4 regions of the Lysinibacillus sp. FSL K6-0102 genome follow, and region 3 is predicted to be linked to each of the others. Evidence: a T-box and tRNA genes for the amino acid it is inferred to sense, from the RefSeq annotation. Region 3 holds a T-box; the other regions hold tRNA genes.
The links. A T-box is a leader RNA that pairs with one kind of tRNA and senses whether it is charged. The one in region 3 lies ahead of ileS (isoleucine--tRNA ligase), so its partner is inferred to be a tRNA-Ile.
Positions count from the first base shown of each region.

Region 1: it has a tRNA-Ile gene. The T-box ahead of ileS (isoleucine--tRNA ligase) is inferred to sense a tRNA for this amino acid. The anticodon was not compared.
Region 2: it has a tRNA-Ile gene. The T-box ahead of ileS (isoleucine--tRNA ligase) is inferred to sense a tRNA for this amino acid. The anticodon was not compared.
Region 4: it has a tRNA-Ile gene. The T-box ahead of ileS (isoleucine--tRNA ligase) is inferred to sense a tRNA for this amino acid. The anticodon was not compared.

Region 1 covers NZ_JBBOPH010000001.1:3,736,982-3,741,622, reverse strand. Annotated here, with positions in the region: rRNA gene NYE73_RS19090 (23S ribosomal RNA) at 1-453, shown strand, start outside; rRNA gene rrf (5S ribosomal RNA) at 565-680, shown strand; tRNA gene NYE73_RS19080 (tRNA-Val) at 691-766, shown strand; tRNA gene NYE73_RS19075 (tRNA-Thr) at 770-845, shown strand; tRNA gene NYE73_RS19070 (tRNA-Lys) at 853-928, shown strand; tRNA gene NYE73_RS19065 (tRNA-Leu) at 946-1,030, shown strand; tRNA gene NYE73_RS19060 (tRNA-Gly) at 1,067-1,141, shown strand; tRNA gene NYE73_RS19055 (tRNA-Leu) at 1,147-1,235, shown strand; tRNA gene NYE73_RS19050 (tRNA-Arg) at 1,244-1,320, shown strand; tRNA gene NYE73_RS19045 (tRNA-Pro) at 1,330-1,406, shown strand; tRNA gene NYE73_RS19040 (tRNA-Ala) at 1,423-1,498, shown strand; tRNA gene NYE73_RS19035 (tRNA-Met) at 1,527-1,600, shown strand; tRNA gene NYE73_RS19030 (tRNA-Ile) at 1,608-1,684, shown strand; tRNA gene NYE73_RS19025 (tRNA-Ser) at 1,700-1,792, shown strand; tRNA gene NYE73_RS19020 (tRNA-Met) at 1,846-1,920, shown strand; tRNA gene NYE73_RS19015 (tRNA-Asp) at 1,924-1,999, shown strand; tRNA gene NYE73_RS19010 (tRNA-Phe) at 2,058-2,133, shown strand; tRNA gene NYE73_RS19005 (tRNA-Gly) at 2,139-2,212, shown strand; tRNA gene NYE73_RS19000 (tRNA-Ile) at 2,214-2,290, shown strand; tRNA gene NYE73_RS18995 (tRNA-Asn) at 2,295-2,371, shown strand; tRNA gene NYE73_RS18990 (tRNA-Ser) at 2,382-2,472, shown strand; tRNA gene NYE73_RS18985 (tRNA-Glu) at 2,475-2,546, shown strand; gene NYE73_RS18980 (VOC family protein) at 2,606-3,022, opposite strand; gene nadA (quinolinate synthase NadA) at 3,188-4,291, opposite strand; gene nadC (carboxylating nicotinate-nucleotide diphosphorylase) at 4,278-4,641, opposite strand, start outside.
Region 2 covers NZ_JBBOPH010000001.1:3,729,550-3,734,190, forward strand. Annotated here, with positions in the region: gene NYE73_RS18845 (FecCD family ABC transporter permease) at 1-1,012, shown strand, start outside; gene NYE73_RS18850 (ABC transporter ATP-binding protein) at 1,028-1,822, shown strand; tRNA gene NYE73_RS18855 (tRNA-Glu) at 1,962-2,033, opposite strand; tRNA gene NYE73_RS18860 (tRNA-Ser) at 2,036-2,126, opposite strand; tRNA gene NYE73_RS18865 (tRNA-Asn) at 2,137-2,213, opposite strand; tRNA gene NYE73_RS18870 (tRNA-Ile) at 2,218-2,294, opposite strand; tRNA gene NYE73_RS18875 (tRNA-Gly) at 2,296-2,369, opposite strand; tRNA gene NYE73_RS18880 (tRNA-Phe) at 2,375-2,450, opposite strand; tRNA gene NYE73_RS18885 (tRNA-Asp) at 2,509-2,584, opposite strand; tRNA gene NYE73_RS18890 (tRNA-Met) at 2,588-2,662, opposite strand; tRNA gene NYE73_RS18895 (tRNA-Ser) at 2,716-2,808, opposite strand; tRNA gene NYE73_RS18900 (tRNA-Ile) at 2,824-2,900, opposite strand; tRNA gene NYE73_RS18905 (tRNA-Met) at 2,908-2,981, opposite strand; tRNA gene NYE73_RS18910 (tRNA-Ala) at 3,010-3,085, opposite strand; tRNA gene NYE73_RS18915 (tRNA-Pro) at 3,102-3,178, opposite strand; tRNA gene NYE73_RS18920 (tRNA-Arg) at 3,188-3,264, opposite strand; tRNA gene NYE73_RS18925 (tRNA-Leu) at 3,273-3,361, opposite strand; tRNA gene NYE73_RS18930 (tRNA-Gly) at 3,367-3,441, opposite strand; tRNA gene NYE73_RS18935 (tRNA-Leu) at 3,478-3,562, opposite strand; tRNA gene NYE73_RS18940 (tRNA-Lys) at 3,580-3,655, opposite strand; tRNA gene NYE73_RS18945 (tRNA-Thr) at 3,663-3,738, opposite strand; tRNA gene NYE73_RS18950 (tRNA-Val) at 3,742-3,817, opposite strand; rRNA gene rrf (5S ribosomal RNA) at 3,828-3,943, opposite strand; gene NYE73_RS18960 (cysteine desulfurase family protein) at 4,222-4,641, opposite strand, start outside.
Region 3 covers NZ_JBBOPH010000001.1:2,703,005-2,707,645, forward strand. Annotated here, with positions in the region: gene ileS (isoleucine--tRNA ligase) at 1-2,988, opposite strand, end outside; T-box leader at 3,050-3,288, opposite strand; gene NYE73_RS13695 (DUF3221 domain-containing protein) at 3,481-4,449, opposite strand; gene NYE73_RS13700 (sigma-70 family RNA polymerase sigma factor) at 4,442-4,641, opposite strand, start outside.
Region 4 covers NZ_JBBOPH010000001.1:264,257-268,897, forward strand. Annotated here, with positions in the region: rRNA gene NYE73_RS01240 (23S ribosomal RNA) at 1-1,533, shown strand, start outside; rRNA gene rrf (5S ribosomal RNA) at 1,601-1,716, shown strand; tRNA gene NYE73_RS01250 (tRNA-Val) at 1,728-1,803, shown strand; tRNA gene NYE73_RS01255 (tRNA-Asp) at 1,808-1,883, shown strand; tRNA gene NYE73_RS01260 (tRNA-Thr) at 1,892-1,967, shown strand; tRNA gene NYE73_RS01265 (tRNA-Tyr) at 1,975-2,058, shown strand; tRNA gene NYE73_RS01270 (tRNA-Trp) at 2,063-2,136, shown strand; tRNA gene NYE73_RS01275 (tRNA-His) at 2,185-2,260, shown strand; tRNA gene NYE73_RS01280 (tRNA-Gln) at 2,270-2,344, shown strand; tRNA gene NYE73_RS01285 (tRNA-Lys) at 2,358-2,430, shown strand; tRNA gene NYE73_RS01290 (tRNA-Arg) at 2,449-2,525, shown strand; tRNA gene NYE73_RS01295 (tRNA-Pro) at 2,541-2,617, shown strand; tRNA gene NYE73_RS01300 (tRNA-Ala) at 2,633-2,708, shown strand; tRNA gene NYE73_RS01305 (tRNA-Ser) at 2,722-2,814, shown strand; tRNA gene NYE73_RS01310 (tRNA-Phe) at 2,821-2,896, shown strand; tRNA gene NYE73_RS01315 (tRNA-Gly) at 2,902-2,975, shown strand; tRNA gene NYE73_RS01320 (tRNA-Ile) at 2,980-3,053, shown strand; tRNA gene NYE73_RS01325 (tRNA-Asn) at 3,060-3,136, shown strand; tRNA gene NYE73_RS01330 (tRNA-Glu) at 3,138-3,209, shown strand; gene NYE73_RS01335 (nitric oxide synthase oxygenase) at 3,778-4,641, shown strand, end outside.

The DNA of each region.
Region 1 (4,641 bases), 1.0 Mb from region 3:
GATAACAGGCTTATCTCCCCCAAGAGTCCACATCGACGGGGAGGTTTGGCACCTCGATGTCGGCTCATCGCATCCTGGGGCTGTAGTCGGTCCCAAGGGTTGGGCTGTTCGCCCATTAAAGCGGTACGCGAGCTGGGTTCAGAACGTCGTGAGACAGTTCGGTCCCTATCCGTCGTGGGCGTAGGAAATTTGAGAGGAGCTGTCCTTAGTACGAGAGGACCGGGATGGACACACCGCTGGTGTACCAGTTGTCTTGCCAAAGGCATCGCTGGGTAGCTATGTGTGGACGGGATAAGTGCTGAAAGCATCTAAGCATGAAGCCCCCCTCAAGATGAGATTTCCCATTACGCAAGTAAGTAAGATCCCTCAAAGACGATGAGGTAGATAGGTTCGAGGTGGAAGTGTGGTGACACATGGAGCTGACGAATACTAATCGATCGAGGACTTAACCAAAAAAGTTTGAAACATTCAATGCACCGTTTATCCAGTTTTGAAAGAGCAAATCTTTCTAAAAAGAGAGCTTCTAGACACAGCAGTACGCCGTGTATGGAAGGTCGACCATAGTCTAGTGATGATGGCAAAGAGGTCACACCCGTTCCCATACCGAACACGGAAGTTAAGCTCTTTAGCGCCGATGGTAGTTGGGGGCTTCCCCCTGTGAGAGTAGGACGTCGCTAGGCATAATACCCAGGAGGATTAGCTCAGCTGGGAGAGCATCTGCCTTACAAGCAGAGGGTCGGCGGTTCGAGCCCGTCATCCTCCACCATATGCCGGTTTAGCTCAGCAGGTAGAGCAACTGACTTGTAATCAGTAGGTCGTGGGTTCGATTCCTATAGCCGGCACCATTTTTTCGAGCCATTAGCTCAGTTGGTAGAGCATCTGACTTTTAATCAGAGGGTCGAAGGTTCGAGTCCTTCATGGCTCACCATTTATAAATAATAATAAGCGGGTGTGGCGGAATTGGCAGACGCACTAGACTTAGGATCTAGCGCCGCAAGGCGTGGGGGTTCGACTCCCTTCACCCGCACCATTATTTTCATTGCCAGATAAAAAAGCTTATGCACATGCGGAAGTAGTTCAGTGGTAGAACACCACCTTGCCAAGGTGGGGGTCGCGAGTTCGAACCTCGTCTTCCGCTCCAAATGTGCCGGGGTGGCGGAACTGGCAGACGCACAGGACTTAAAATCCTGCGGTAGGTGACTACCGTACCGGTTCGATTCCGGTCCTCGGCACCATTTTAAATGCGCCCGTAGCTCAATTGGATAGAGCGTCTGACTACGGATCAGAAGGTTATGGGTTCGACTCCTGTCGGGCGCGCCAAAAGAACAACGGGAAGTAGCTCAGCTTGGTAGAGCACTTGGTTTGGGACCAAGGGGTCGCAGGTTCGAATCCTGTCTTCCCGACCATTTCCAAAAAGATTATGGGGCCTTAGCTCAGCTGGGAGAGCGCCTGCCTTGCACGCAGGAGGTCAGCGGTTCGATCCCGCTAGGCTCCACCATAAGTAAATTAACCAGTATAAAGATCCTGGCGGCGTAGCTCAGCTGGCTAGAGCGTACGGTTCATACCCGTAAGGTCGGGGGTTCGATCCCCTCTGCCGCCATCTTAAAGGACCTTTAGCTCAGTTGGTTAGAGCAGACGGCTCATAACCGTCCGGTCGCAGGTTCGAGTCCTGCAAGGTCCACCATTTATATATTGTAACGGAGGTATACCCAAGTCTGGCTGAAGGGATCGGTCTTGAAAACCGACAGGCGGGTAACACCGCGCGGGGGTTCGAATCCCTCTACCTCCTCCAGTTTTAAATTTTTATAAATGGTGCTTTAAAAACTCGAAACAACATAAAATTATCGCGGGGTGGAGCAGTGGTAGCTCGTCGGGCTCATAACCCGAAGGTCGTTGGTTCAAATCCGGCCCCCGCAACCAAAAGGTCCCGTGGTGTAGCGGTTAACATGCCTGCCTGTCACGCAGGAGATCGCCGGTTCGATCCCGGTCGGGACCGCCATTTTTAAAATAAAAGTCATGAGAAGCAAAAAAGTGAGCAAGCTTAGCATGGACGAAATGGGTCAGTAGCTCAGTTGGTAGAGCATTAGATTGAAGCTCTAAGTGTCGGCGGTTCGATTCCGTCCTGACCCACCATTTATGCGGGTGTAGTTTAATGGTAAAACCTCAGCCTTCCAAGCTGATGTCGTGGGTTCGATTCCCATCACCCGCTCCAAGGGCCTATAGCTCAGCTGGTTAGAGCGCACGCCTGATAAGCGTGAGGTCGATGGTTCGAGTCCATTTAGGCCCACCATTATTCCGAAGTAGCTCAGTTGGTAGTAGCACCTGACTGTTAATCAGGTTGTCGCAGGTTCGAGTCCTGCCTTCGGAGCCATTTTTATTTTGGGGAAGTACTCAAGAGGCTGAAGAGGCGCCCCTGCTAAGGGTGTAGGTCGGGTAACCGGCGCGAGGGTTCAAATCCCTCCTTCTCCGCCATGGGCCCGTTGGTCAAGTGGTTAAGACACCGCCCTTTCACGGCGGTAACACGGGTTCGAATCCCGTACGGGTCATACTAGAAACAGTAGATGCAATTGCATCTACTGTTTTTTGATATTCATAGATACAAAATTTACTCTTGATTCAATGCATTTTCATCCATATAAACTACTTCCCAGATATGCCCATCTACATCTTGAAAACCCCAACCATACATAAATCCGTGATCTTGTGGTTCACTATAAGGTTTACCACCAGAGGCAAGTGCCTTATTCACTAATTGATCTACTTGTTCTCGGTTTTCAGCAGAGAGACATAAGATTGCTTCTGCAGAAGTAGTAGTATCTGTAACTTCTTTCTTACTAAATCCTTTAAATCGTTCTTCAACCATTATTAATACGAAGATATTTTCGCTAATAATCATTGAGGCTGTTGTTTCATCACTGAATTGTTGATTGAACTCAAAACCTAATTCCTTAAAAAAACTGATAGATTTGTTTAGATCTTTTACTGGTAAATTGATAAAGATATTTTTCGATTGAAAAGCCATTTAGTATCACCTCCAAATTGACAGTATCATGGAGCATAAAGTCGTGTCAATTATAGCAATGCGGGGCGCAAATGGAAGCCATTAGCACTATTAGAAGTAGGTGTTATGTCAACAAAAACAGAAAGGTTATATCTTCAACCTTTCTGTTTAAAAAGTTTTAACTATTTATCCTCTGGCTAGCATTCTTTCAAGTGAACTAAGTGCTTCAGAGGTAGTATATTCATCTACTTGTATACGGTTATGAGGTTGACCTTGCTCAATACTTTCTAAGCTCCATAACAAATGTGGAAGGTCAATTCGATTCATTGTTAAACAAGGACAAAAGTTTTCGTTTAAGGAGACAATATGTTTATCAGGATGCTGCTTAATAATGCGATTGACAAGGTTCATTTCTGTTCCAATTGCCCATGCAGATCCGCTTGGAGCTCGATTGATTGTATCAATAATGTATTTTGTGGAGCCTGCATCATCAGCCGCTGCAACCACTTCACGGCTGCACTCAGGGTGAACAATTATCCTCATAGTCGGGTGTTCTTTGCGAATAACCTCTGTATGTTGAACAGTAAAACCTTCGTGCACAGAGCAGTGACCCTTCCAAAGAATAACCTGGATATTTTCAAGTGGCTCTTTTGTTTCGAGCAAGTTCTTATGCGGATTCCAAACAGCCATATTTTCAAGAGGTATACCTAAATCATAGGCAGTATTTCTTCCTAAATGTTGGTCAGGTAAAAAGAAGATACGCTGTTTTTGGGTAAAAGCCCATTGAACAAGTTCCTTTGCATTCGATGAAGTGACACAAGCACCACCATGTCTTCCAGTAAAGGCTTTAATAGCCGCAGTTGAGTTAACATAGGTTAGAGGAATAATCGTATCACCAAAGAGTTCTTGAAGAATTGGCCATGCTTGTTCAGTTTGATAAATATCAGCCATATCAGCCATTGAACATCCAGCGCGCATATCTGGTAAATAGACATGTTGCTGTTTCGTTGTCAGCATATCAGCAGTCTCTGCCATAAAATGTACACCGCAAAATACGATGTGTTCAGCTTCCTTATTTGCTGCGGATAATTGAGCTAACTGTAAAGAATCCCCAGTTGCATCTGCAAATTGAATGACTTCATCTTTTTGATAATGGTGGCCAGGAATAAATAATTTAGGACCTAATTTTTTCTTTATTGATAAAATACGAGATTCCATTTCCTTTACAGATAGTGCCCGATAATGCTCTGGGAGTAATGTCGTCTGTTGTAATAAACTAGTGATGGACAAGGGAATGATCTCCTTTCATTTGAACGAGTGCACTAATATCAAAAGCTTTAACTGAATGTGTTAAGGAGCCAAGTGAAATCCATTGAATACCCGTTTGGGCATAAGCCTTTAAATTTTCAAGTGTGATGCCCCCAGATGCTTCAGTCGCAATAGTGGGAGGAACAATGGGAAGCCATGCACGGATTTCTTCTGGGCTACGGTTATCAAACATAATAATATCTGCTCCTGCGTTGATAGCTTCTTCTAATTGTTCTTTTGTTTCAATTTCAACTTCAATTTTTACGGTATGACCGACTTTCGCTCTAGCGGTCTGAACTGCCTTTGTAATGCTACCAGCAAAGGCAATATGA
Region 2 (4,641 bases), 1.0 Mb from region 3:
ATTTTTAATAGATGTACAAGCTATAAAAAAATTAACAGTGATTTGCATACTAACTCTTGCCGTGTTCTTTCTTAGTGCATCATTTGGTGATTCATTCATCAATCCATTTAAAGTTTTACAAGCTTTTTTTGGTTACGGCTCAGATTTTGATCAACTGATTATTATTGATTTTCGAATGCCTCGAATTTTCATGGCCTTGTTTGCTGGAATGGCGTTAGCCGTCGCAGGTGCAGTTTTACAAGGAATCATTAAAAATCCACTTGCCTCACCTGATATAATCGGCATATCTGCTGGTGGTGGGGCAGCGGTTGTTGGTTTCTTAGCCATTTTCAGTGATTCTAATCACTCTTTAACAGTTAGTATAGAGTGGTTGCCATTAGCAGGATTCATAGGGGCTACTATCGTCGGATGTATAGTCTACCTATTTGCTTGGAAAGATGGTGTCACACCAAATCGTCTTGTCTTAATCGGTATTAGCGTGTCGGCATTCATGCAAGCAATTACTACAATGTTAATGATTATCGGCCCAATTTATCAAGCAAGTGAAGCGAATAAATGGATTACGGGTAGTGTCAAAAGTTCGGATTGGGATCAAGTACAAATCGTTGTTCCATTGATTATTGTACTTCTACTTATCACCTTTTTTATTACTCGGCAGTTAAATGTTCAAGAATTAGGTGATGATACAGCATCAAGCCTAGGGCAACCTGTTCAAAAAACACGCCTTTACTTAATTCTATTATGTTCCAGTTTAGTAGCGAGTGCCATAGCATTTGCTGGTGCTATTGGGTTTGTAGGATTAATGGCTCCTCATATTGCACGACGCATTGTTGGTTCATCGTTCGGTGTACTTATTCCAGCATCCGCTGCAATTGGTGCATTGCTTGTAATGGTTGCAGATATTATAGGTCGTACAGCATTTAGCCCATTAGAAGTACCCGCAGGCGTCTTTACTGCTGCTATCGGTGCTCCTTACTTTATTTATTTATTATTTAGAAACCCTAAAAAATAAAGGAGTCTATACTACATGACTGAATCTTTATTAACCAAATCTCTAACATTAAGTTATGGTGATTTCAATATTATCGAAGATCTCAATTTATCTATTCCTTTGAATGAAATTACTGTATTAATCGGAGCGAATGGCTGTGGTAAATCCACACTCTTACGCTCCATTGCTCGATTATTAAAACCTAAAAAAGGCTCCGTTTTATTAGACGGTGAGGATATTTTTAAATTATCAACAAAACAAGTGGCTAAAAACCTCTCTATTCTTCCTCAATCTCCTGTTGCACCAGAAGGCTTAACTGTCCTACAACTTGTGAAACAAGGTCGCTATCCTTACCAAAGTTGGCGACAACAGTGGACTGAAAAAGATGAAGAAATCGTTTTAAACGCTTTAAAAGCTACAGGTACCGAGCATTTACAAGATAGACCAGTAGATGAGCTATCAGGGGGACAACGTCAACGTGCTTGGATAGCTATGACGCTTGCTCAAGATACAGATATCATTCTTTTAGACGAGCCTACGACATACTTAGATTTAACTCATCAAATAGACGTTTTAGATTTACTATTCGAATTGAACCAACAGCAAAAGAGAACTATTGTTATGGTACTACATGATATTAATCTTGCTTGTCGCTATGCCGATCATATTATTACAGTGCGTGACCGTGGTGTCTATCGTCAAGGGAAACCAGAAGAAATTATGACCACTGATTTAGTTAATCATGTGTTTGACCTTGATTGCCAAATGACGACAGATCCAATCTTTGGTACACCTCTTTGCATCCCATATGGAAAAGGACGAAAAATTTAATCACTAATTTAAAAAACAACAAGCCTACACAGTTTAATCATTCTGTGTAGGCTTTCATTTATTATAGCTATGTTATAAATCTAAATATCAAGTAAATTAAAAAGTGCAGTAGATGTAAATTCATCTACTGCACTTAGTATGACCCGTACGGGATTCGAACCCGTGTTACCGCCGTGAAAGGGCGGTGTCTTAACCACTTGACCAACGGGCCCATGGCGGAGAAGGAGGGATTTGAACCCTCGCGCCGGTTACCCGACCTACACCCTTAGCAGGGGCGCCTCTTCAGCCTCTTGAGTACTTCCCCAAAATAAAAATGGCTCCGAAGGCAGGACTCGAACCTGCGACAACCTGATTAACAGTCAGGTGCTACTACCAACTGAGCTACTTCGGAATAATGGTGGGCCTAAATGGACTCGAACCATCGACCTCACGCTTATCAGGCGTGCGCTCTAACCAGCTGAGCTATAGGCCCTTGGAGCGGGTGATGGGAATCGAACCCACGACATCAGCTTGGAAGGCTGAGGTTTTACCATTAAACTACACCCGCATAAATGGTGGGTCAGGACGGAATCGAACCGCCGACACTTAGAGCTTCAATCTAATGCTCTACCAACTGAGCTACTGACCCATTTCGTCCATGCTAAGCTTGCTCACTTTTTTGCTTCTCATGACTTTTATTTTAAAAATGGCGGTCCCGACCGGGATCGAACCGGCGATCTCCTGCGTGACAGGCAGGCATGTTAACCGCTACACCACGGGACCTTTTGGTTGCGGGGGCCGGATTTGAACCAACGACCTTCGGGTTATGAGCCCGACGAGCTACCACTGCTCCACCCCGCGATAATTTTATGTTGTTTCGAGTTTTTAAAGCACCATTTATAAAAATTTAAAACTGGAGGAGGTAGAGGGATTCGAACCCCCGCGCGGTGTTACCCGCCTGTCGGTTTTCAAGACCGATCCCTTCAGCCAGACTTGGGTATACCTCCGTTACAATATATAAATGGTGGACCTTGCAGGACTCGAACCTGCGACCGGACGGTTATGAGCCGTCTGCTCTAACCAACTGAGCTAAAGGTCCTTTAAGATGGCGGCAGAGGGGATCGAACCCCCGACCTTACGGGTATGAACCGTACGCTCTAGCCAGCTGAGCTACGCCGCCAGGATCTTTATACTGGTTAATTTACTTATGGTGGAGCCTAGCGGGATCGAACCGCTGACCTCCTGCGTGCAAGGCAGGCGCTCTCCCAGCTGAGCTAAGGCCCCATAATCTTTTTGGAAATGGTCGGGAAGACAGGATTCGAACCTGCGACCCCTTGGTCCCAAACCAAGTGCTCTACCAAGCTGAGCTACTTCCCGTTGTTCTTTTGGCGCGCCCGACAGGAGTCGAACCCATAACCTTCTGATCCGTAGTCAGACGCTCTATCCAATTGAGCTACGGGCGCATTTAAAATGGTGCCGAGGACCGGAATCGAACCGGTACGGTAGTCACCTACCGCAGGATTTTAAGTCCTGTGCGTCTGCCAGTTCCGCCACCCCGGCACATTTGGAGCGGAAGACGAGGTTCGAACTCGCGACCCCCACCTTGGCAAGGTGGTGTTCTACCACTGAACTACTTCCGCATGTGCATAAGCTTTTTTATCTGGCAATGAAAATAATGGTGCGGGTGAAGGGAGTCGAACCCCCACGCCTTGCGGCGCTAGATCCTAAGTCTAGTGCGTCTGCCAATTCCGCCACACCCGCTTATTATTATTTATAAATGGTGAGCCATGAAGGACTCGAACCTTCGACCCTCTGATTAAAAGTCAGATGCTCTACCAACTGAGCTAATGGCTCGAAAAAATGGTGCCGGCTATAGGAATCGAACCCACGACCTACTGATTACAAGTCAGTTGCTCTACCTGCTGAGCTAAACCGGCATATGGTGGAGGATGACGGGCTCGAACCGCCGACCCTCTGCTTGTAAGGCAGATGCTCTCCCAGCTGAGCTAATCCTCCTGGGTATTATGCCTAGCGACGTCCTACTCTCACAGGGGGAAGCCCCCAACTACCATCGGCGCTAAAGAGCTTAACTTCCGTGTTCGGTATGGGAACGGGTGTGACCTCTTTGCTATCATCACTAGACTTTGTTATGTATCATGTTTTGAAGTTGTTTACCTGTCCTTCAAGACAAGAATTATTGTATAACGTTTTCTAACATTGTGCAATACTTTTTTATAAAAAAAAGAAATTATTACTTTTTAAAGATATTTTTGTTAAGTAAGAGAAAATATTGCCCTGCAAAATATTATAGCAATTGTTGGTTCAAAAGAAAACAATTATTTTATTTGGCCGATATTATTAGCTTATAATCTATTTCACTACAAGTGAAGAATATAGATAATCCTTCACTCGTCTTTTCGTTAAATATTTGAAAGCTCTATTTTTAATTTTACAATATCCTCAAGTGTAGTGGAAGGACCAAAAGATATTCTAAAAAATTGGCGTGCCGCTTCCAAAGAGAATCCCATTGATAGAATAGCCTTTGTTCCCGATTCACTATGAATATCACATGCACTACCTGTAGAGATACAGATTCCCGCCTCATTTAACTTTAAAAGAACATATTGCCCCTCTACTTTTTCCATCATTACCCCACAAATATTAGGTAGTTGCTGTTTACACTCAACGAGCTGACATTTTTCAGGTAAATTATTTTCAAAATAATTTCTTAGCGTTTCATAATGTTGCAATTCATATTGATAGTTTTCAATTGCCGCGGCAAAGGCCACGATTGCAGGAGTATCTAATGTCCCCCCTCTAAGACCCCTCTCATGTGTCAA
Region 3 (4,641 bases):
TTCTTGTAATAAAGCTTCGTGCTGCTGAATCATGAAAAGTACCCCTGCACTACCATTAAAGGCAATCGATACATATTGCGCCACTGGTAGCTGCCATTTTTTTCGTGCATCTTGTATTGTACGAATTAATTCTCGTATTTGCCCTTCTTGTAGTAAGCTCTCTGTAAGTTGAACATTCATCAAGACACGGCAAGTGCTATCCTCCGCTAAAATATAATGGTCCTTGACGATTGATTCAGCTATTACATGTTCTCTTAATAATGTTAGCTGTTGACCGTCCATCATGAGATCCACAGTTTCATAATGTTGTAGCCTTTGTTTCTCTTCCTCTGTTAATGCCAACACATACTCTTTTACTTGATGAACCTTTGGACCAAATGCCGCTCCCGCTGTTTTAAAATTCAATTTATAATGCACGCTTTCATAGGCTGAAAAATCATGTGTCCATCTACAAGCTTTGATGTTTAACTCATCTTGAATGAGTTCGCTATAGGCTTGGTAATCCGACAGTTCACCTTTTAGGGCAACAATGAGTTCACTTAAAGGCTGCTTGACCTTTATTCCCTGACTATTGCGAATGCTACGTCCAAGTTCCACAACTGTTAAGACCGTTGCCATTTCTTGTTCAAGCTTCACATCCACTAGTTGATCGTCGAATAGTGGATATTCCTCAAGATGAACACTTTTTCCAGATAGTTGACGGTAGATATCCTCTGCTATAAATGGTGTAAACGGTGCTATTAATTGACAAATGGATGTCAGTGCCTCGTAAAGTGTGCTAAATGCACCTCGTTTATCTGCTGTCATTCCATTTGCCCAAAATCTAGCACGTGAACGACGTATATACCAGTTGCTTAACTCTTCCACCAATTGACCAATTTCCCTTGTAGCCTGTGTAAATTGATAATCATCCATAGAGGTTGTGACAAGCTGGATAGTGTGATGTAAGCGGGACAATATCCAATGATCTAGCTGTGAACGTGTACCTGTATTTGTAGCATCATACGTAAAGTCATCGATCTGGGCATACATGTCATAAAATTTAAACGTATTGTCGAGTGTATCCACCAGCTTAGATTTCGCATCTAAGACAATTTTCTTCGAAAAACGCTTTGGATTCCATGGGGAGCTATCAACTAAAAATGCCCAACGTAGAGCATCTGCTCCATACTCCTGGATTAACTCAACAGGCTCTAATGCATTGCCTTTACTTTTGGACATCTTCTGTCCATGCTCATCGAGTACATGCCCTAACGATAGCACATTTTTATAAGGTGGTTTTCCTGTAAACAAGGTCGATACTGCTAATAAGCTATAGAAAAATCCTCGCGTTTGGTCGATACCCTCAATGACCACATCTGCTGGAAACTGATGATGAAAGTTCGCTACGTCTTCAAAAGGATAATGCTGTTGGGCAAATGGCATCGAGCCACTGTCAAACCAAACATCGATAACTTCAGGCGTACGTTTCATGTCGCCCTGGCAGACAGGACAGGTACAGACAATAGCATCTATAAATGGCTTATGGAGCTCTAATTGTTCATTGACAGCTCCTTTGGCTAATTGTTGTAGCGCAGCAACACTGTTAGGTGCCTCCTCATGATTGCAATCCTGACAGATCCACACATTGAGTGGTGTCCCCCAATAACGATTACGACTAATATTCCAATCCACTAAGTTTTCTAGGAAGTTGCCAAATCGTCCATCCTTAATATGGCTAGGGTACCATGTCACCTGCTGATTATTTTGTAAAAGCTGCTCTTTTAATGCCGACATTTTGATAAACCAGCTATCTGTTGCATAGTACAATAATGGTGAATCACAGCGCCAGCAATGCGGATAGCTATGCTCATATTTTTCTTTAGTAAATAAAAGCTCTTTTGCTGCAAGCATTTTAATGATATCGACATCACAATCTTTCACAAATCGTCCAACAAGCTCAGGTACCGCTTCTGTATAACAGCCTTTAAGATCAACTACATTGACAAAGGACAAGCCATGTTGCTGCACCGTTTTATAATCGTCCTCTCCATAAGCAGGTGCTATGTGTACAATTCCTGTTCCACTATGCTCTGTCACATAATCTGCCATGACAATGATATGCCCTTTATCGACGGTTACATAGGAAAATGGTGATAGATAGGAAACACCTGCAAACTCCTGTCCGTCATGCTCACTTAATATTTCTACAGGCTCTGAAAAAACCTTTGATACCAACGATTTGGCTAGTATATAGATGCTGTTTGCATGCCTTACACGGACATATCGAAGAGCAGGATTCATAGCCAAGGCTACATTGGCTGGTAATGTCCAAGGCGTCGTTGTCCAGCCTAAGATATATTCGTCTCGATCCTCTAGCTTAAACATTGCAGTAACGGATAAATCCTTAACATCCTTATAGCCCTGTGCCACCTCATGAGAGCTTAAGGAAGTTTGACAGCTAGGGCAATAAGGTGAAACGCGATGTCCTTTGTATAACAGTTTTTCCTTGTGAACATGGCTTAAAATATGCCACACAGATTCAATATAGTCATTACTTAATGTTAGGTAAGGATCATCCATGTCAAGCCAGTAGCCAAGCTGCTCTGTAAAAGTACGCCATTTTTGCTCATAGGTAAAAACGCTCTTCTTACATGCTTGAATAAATTGCTCCACCCCATAGTTCTCAATCTCCTGCTTTCCTGAGATTCCTAATGCCTTTTCTACCCCTAATTCCACAGGCAACCCATGTGTATCCCAACCTGCTTTGCGTTCAACTAAATAGCCTTGCATTGTTTTATAACGTGCCACCACATCTTTTATGGTTCTACCAAATGCATGGCCAACATGTGGTAAACCATTCGCTGTTGGGGGTCCCTCATAAAATACAAAGGGCTGCTGTTCAGCACGATTACTTACAGATTTTGCAAAGGTCCCTTCTTGCGCCCATAATGTACGAATCCTTGTTTCTCGTTCAACCGTTGTTTCTTTCTTTTGTTCTTTCTGCATATTAGTTCCTCCTATACAAGCAAATTTGTATAAAAGGCATACAAAAAACCCCGTCCCAAGGAAAAGGGACGGGGTTAACCGCGAATACCACCCTAATTCTATTGACACGATGGCCAATAGCACTCAGCAACGTACAATCATACGTGTTCTTTTTAACGGTAGACACCCGGATTAGCTTACTCCATTCAGCTAATCTTCTCAGAGAGGATTTTCATGTAACACCTGCACACCGACTTCCACCAAATGTCGGCTCTCTGTAGAACAAAGTGAAACACTACTCTTTCTCATCAACGAATTTGTATGCTTTTATTGTCCTTCATCTTAGCAAATTACCAATTGTCTGTCAACGGAGGACAATCTTAAAAAATTTCGTTGAGACAAGTGGCAATACTTTGATGGAGATCATCATATTGTGGCTGTTGAATGGTTTGAATCAAAAAGCTCTTCAGCAATGTTTTACTATTGAATAGCACGAGAATGTCTAGCTTCTTGTTAGTGAGATTCCTTTACTATTTTCATTTCTACGATATCCTTATAATCAATGAATGGCTGAGCGTCATCGTTCCCAATCGACTGTCTATATTGAACTTCTACTCGATCTCCAACTGATAGTGTTTGCGGGACATCCACTAGAGGGAACCATGTACCATTACTATGTTTTTGCACTAATTCATCGACAGATTTTTGCCCAACCTCGCTAGCCAAGACGCCTGAGACAACTAAAAATTCATGTTCCTTGATCGCTAAGACCGTTCCACTTCTGATGAGCTTCATTTGGCTGTCCTTTTCTGGGATTTTATATTTTTCTCGTAAGGCGGCAATGTCTTTATGATAATGTTGTTCTAAATAATTCATGGCTTCTTGCTCGACAAGCCATGTACGAATGGGATTACTTACATCCTTATAATCGGCTTGGCTTGCCTCCCATAATAAGTCAAATGTAGCCATTTTATAGGCAATTGGCTTGCCATAGTTCTCTATAAACCCTTCGTTTGTGACTTGCAACATTTGCAGAAGCTTATCATAAGTTGGCCGAGTATCATCCTCATAGCTCCACTCTTCCATGAACTGTTCGAGTGCCTTATCTACTTGCTCTTGTGTAGGTACTAGTTTTTTCGATTGCGCATAAGCAAAGGTCGATTCAAAATATAAAAAATTATCAAAGCTTGCCTTATATAAACGATTCTTTCCGTTCATAAAAGAATCAAGTTGTAAATATAGCTCTAAAATCCGCTCATCTAATACGGGTGGAATAGTAGAAGCTTGCTGTTGTTGTTCATTATATTGCTGATATATAAACAGCCCTATGCAGACACTTAAAATCATAGCCAAAACACCATATGGCCAGCGTTTTGCAGATTTTTTTTCTTGGCGTTGCTGTAAATGCTGAACCACATTTGTCATCACACGCTTTTTACTTTCTGATAAATCCCTTACTACGCGTGCATCCATTTTACTCATGCAGGAGCACCTCCCATTCAACATGCTGTAATTGTAGCTTCAATAACTCTCGCCCACGACGTAGCCTTGTTTTGACGGTGCTTTCAGGAATCGTTAACAGCTCTGCAATATCTACCACAGGCATTTCTTCAAAATAAAAATGTATAATGACCTCTCGCTGTTTGAAAGGGAGAGCTAGAATCGCATTTTCAA
Region 4 (4,641 bases), 2.4 Mb from region 3:
AAGCCGAGGCCGATAGGCGTAGGCGATGGACAACAGGTTGATATTCCTGTACCACCTCCTCACCGTTTGAGAAATGGGGGGACGCAGTAGGATAGGGTAAGCGCGCCGTTGGTTGTGCGCGTCCAAGCAGTAAGGCGTGTGTGTAGGCAAATCCGCACACTGTAACGTTGAGCTGTGATGGCGAGTCCGTATGGACGAAGTTCCTGATTTCACACTGCCAAGAAAAGCCTCTATCGAGGTGAGAGGTGCCCGTACCGCAAACCGACACAGGTAGTCGAGGAGAGAATCCTAAGGTGTGCGAGAGAACTCTCGTTAAGGAACTCGGCAAAATGACCCCGTAACTTCGGGAGAAGGGGTGCTCTTGAGCGTGCAAGCGCATGAGAGCCGCAGTGAATAGGCCCAGGCGACTGTTTAGCAAAAACACAGGTCTCTGCAAAACCGTAAGGTGACGTATAGGGGCTGACGCCTGCCCGGTGCTGGAAGGTTAAGAGGAGTGGTTAGCGCAAGCGAAGCTGCGAATTGAAGCCCCAGTAAACGGCGGCCGTAACTATAACGGTCCTAAGGTAGCGAAATTCCTTGTCGGGTAAGTTCCGACCCGCACGAAAGGCGTAACGATCTGGGCACTGTCTCAACGAGAGACTCGGTGAAATTATAGTACCTGTGAAGATGCAGGTTACCCGCGACAGGACGGAAAGACCCCGTGGAGCTTTACTGTAGCCTGATATTGAATTTTGGTACAACTTGTACAGGATAGGTAGGAGCCAGAGATCTCGGAGCGCCAGCTTCGAAGGAGGCGTCGGTGGGATACTACCCTGGTTGTATTGAAATTCTAACCCATGCCCCTTAGCGGGGCAGGAGACAGTGTCAGGCGGACAGTTTGACTGGGGCGGTCGCCTCCTAAAAGGTAACGGAGGCGCCCAAAGGTTCCCTCAGAATGGTTGGAAATCATTCGTAGAGTGTAAAGGCACAAGGGAGCTTGACTGCGAGACCTACAAGTCGAGCAGGGTCGAAAGACGGGCTTAGTGATCCGGTGGTTCCGCATGGAAGGGCCATCGCTCAACGGATAAAAGCTACCCCGGGGATAACAGGCTTATCTCCCCCAAGAGTCCACATCGACGGGGAGGTTTGGCACCTCGATGTCGGCTCATCGCATCCTGGGGCTGTAGTCGGTCCCAAGGGTTGGGCTGTTCGCCCATTAAAGCGGTACGCGAGCTGGGTTCAGAACGTCGTGAGACAGTTCGGTCCCTATCCGTCGTGGGCGTAGGAAATTTGAGAGGAGCTGTCCTTAGTACGAGAGGACCGGGATGGACACACCGCTGGTGTACCAGTTGTCTTGCCAAAGGCATCGCTGGGTAGCTATGTGTGGACGGGATAAGTGCTGAAAGCATCTAAGCATGAAGCCCCCCTCAAGATGAGATTTCCCATTACGCAAGTAAGTAAGATCCCTCAAAGACGATGAGGTAGATAGGTTCGAGGTGGAAGTGTGGTGACACATGGAGCTGACGAATACTAATCGATCGAGGACTTAACCAAAAAAGTTTGAAACATTCAATGTATCGTTTATCTAGTTTTGAAAGAATAAGTCTTTCAGCTGAATAAGTGAAGTGATGATGGCAAAGAGGTCACACCCGTTCCCATACCGAACACGGAAGTTAAGCTCTTTAGCGCCGATGGTAGTTGGGGGCTTCCCCCTGTGAGAGTAGGACGTCGCTTCGCTTATTTTTTGTGGAGGATTAGCTCAGCTGGGAGAGCACCTGCCTTACAAGCAGGGGGTCGGCGGTTCGAGCCCGTCATCCTCCACCATTTTGGTCCCGTGGTGTAGCGGTTAACATGCCTGCCTGTCACGCAGGAGATCGCCGGTTCGATCCCGGTCGGGACCGCCATTATTATTGCCGGTGTAGCTCAGTTGGTAGAGCAACTGACTTGTAATCAGTAGGTCGTGGGTTCGACTCCTATCGCCGGCACCATTCCCTTGGAGGGGTAGCGAAGTGGCTAAACGCGGCGGACTGTAAATCCGCTCCTTAGGGTTCGGCGGTTCGAATCCGTCCCCCTCCACCATTTTAGGGGCATAGTTCAACGGTAGAATAGAGGTCTCCAAAACCTTTGGTGTGGGTTCGATTCCTACTGCCCCTGCCAGGTATTGAGGTACTCGTTCATAATACAGCTAATATAATCTATATAGTGGCGATTGTGGCGAAGTGGTTAACGCATCGGATTGTGGTTCCGACATTCGTGGGTTCGATTCCCATCAGTCGCCCCATTTTAAAATTGGGGTATAGCCAAGCGGTAAGGCAACGGATTTTGATTCCGTCATGCCTAGGTTCGAATCCTAGTACCCCAGCCATTTTTAATTTCACGAGCCATTAGCTCAGTTGGTAGAGCATCTGACTTTTAATCAGAGGGTCGAAGGTTCGAGTCCTTCATGGCTCATCATTTTTTAATTAACATGCGCCCGTAGCTCAATTGGATAGAGCGTCTGACTACGGATCAGAAGGTTATGGGTTCGACTCCTGTCGGGCGCGCCAATAAAATCATGTTTACGGAATGTAGCTCAGCTTGGTAGAGCACTTGGTTTGGGACCAAGGGGTCGTAGGTTCGAATCCTGTCATTCCGACCATCTTTCATGATAAATGGGGCCTTAGCTCAGCTGGGAGAGCGCCTGCCTTGCACGCAGGAGGTCAGCGGTTCGATCCCGCTAGGCTCCACCATTGTAATATTTTTGGAGGTATACCCAAGTCTGGCTGAAGGGATCGGTCTTGAAAACCGACAGGCGGGTAACACCGCGCGGGGGTTCGAATCCCTCTACCTCCTCCATTTTTCGGGTCAGTAGCTCAGTTGGTAGAGCATTAGATTGAAGCTCTAAGTGTCGGCGGTTCGATTCCGTCCTGACCCACCATTATTGCGGGTGTAGTTTAATGGTAAAACCTCAGCCTTCCAAGCTGATGTCGTGAGTTCGATTCTCATCACCCGCTCCAAAATGGGCCTATAGCTCAGCTGGTTAGAGCGCACGCCTGATAAGCGTGAGGTCGATGGTTCGAGTCCATTTAGGCCCATATTATTCCGAAGTAGCTCAGTTGGTAGTAGCACCTGACTGTTAATCAGGTTGTCGCAGGTTCGAGTCCTGCCTTCGGAGCCACGGCCCGTTGGTCAAGTGGTTAAGACACCGCCCTTTCACGGCGGTAACACGGGTTCGAATCCCGTACGGGTCATCAAGCATGTAGCACAGATGTGTGTTACATGCTTTTTTCTATTCTCCTGTTCTTTAAACGATAAAAGATAATGCAATAGCAGAAAAAGACCTATTTGCAAGGTGAGGGACTGAATTTAATTCCCCTAGCATCTTACTATGGGCTCCTATAAGCCGTTTCACTTACCACGTACACTTCCATGGTCAATACTTTTGTGAAGGCTGCTTGACTTCTCTAGTATAGATACAGGCGAAATCCTGGCCAGAGAATTTGTGAAACTGGTTCTGCTCTATGCGAAAGCGAAGCAACAGCAGCAAGTAAGTAGCCCAGAACGTATAGCTTTTTCACCATTTACAAAAATTCTATTGATTTCTTTGTTCTACAACCCCCTGAAAAAGGCTACATGACTACTGTAGCCTTTTTATAATAATTAAAATCTTTCTCCCTTACATTCCCTTACGAAAGAGAGTCTATAGAGTAAATATGAACAAACTATTTCATATATAAAATATGTATGTTTTTTCAATTACTATTTTCATGGTGCTTGTTGTTTTGTTCCTCTAATATGAGGATAAGTGGAGGAATCGATATGAATATACAGGAGATACAGCAATTTTTAAGTCTATATCAGACAGAACAAAATGAATCAGAACTTTGGTTAAAGAATAGATTACAGGCAGTTAAGGATGCAGGTAAATATCACCCAACAACAGAGGAGCTAGTTTTTGGCGCACGTGTGGCATGGCGAAATAGCAATAAGTGTATTGGACGTCTGTTTTGGCAGTCACTGCATGTGGTAGATGCACGTGATGTTTTAGATGAAAAGGCTATTTTTCAAAAATTACTAGAACATATTGATTATGCGACAAATCATGGGAAAATTCGTCCAACTATAACAGTGTTTGCTTCAGATAGAGTACGGATTTGGAATCATCAACTAATTCGTTATGCAGGCTATGAAACAGATGCAGGCATTATTGGAGATTCACAGTCCATTAAATTTACAAAAGTGTGTGAGTCGTTAGGATGGAGAGGTAAAGGAACTGATTTTGATGTATTACCACTCGTTATACAGGTAGATAATCGTGCTCCTCAAATGTTTGTAATTCCTGAAGAAAATATAGTAGAGGTCTCAATCCGTCATCCAGAGTCAAACGATGTGGAAAAATTAGGAATGAAGTGGTATGCCGTACCTATTATTTCGAGTATGCGTTTTCAAATGGCTGGAATTGATTTTCAAGCAGCTCCATTTAACGGCTGGTATATGGGAACAGAGATTGGCGCACGAAATTTAGCAGATCATGATCGTTATAATATGTTACCTGCAATTGCAGAGATTTTTAATCTTGATACAACCAAACAAGCGTCTCTTTGGCGTGATCGTGCTTTAGTAGAACTTAATATTGCTGTTCTTCACTCATTTAAAGAAGATGGTGTGAGCATTGTTGATCAT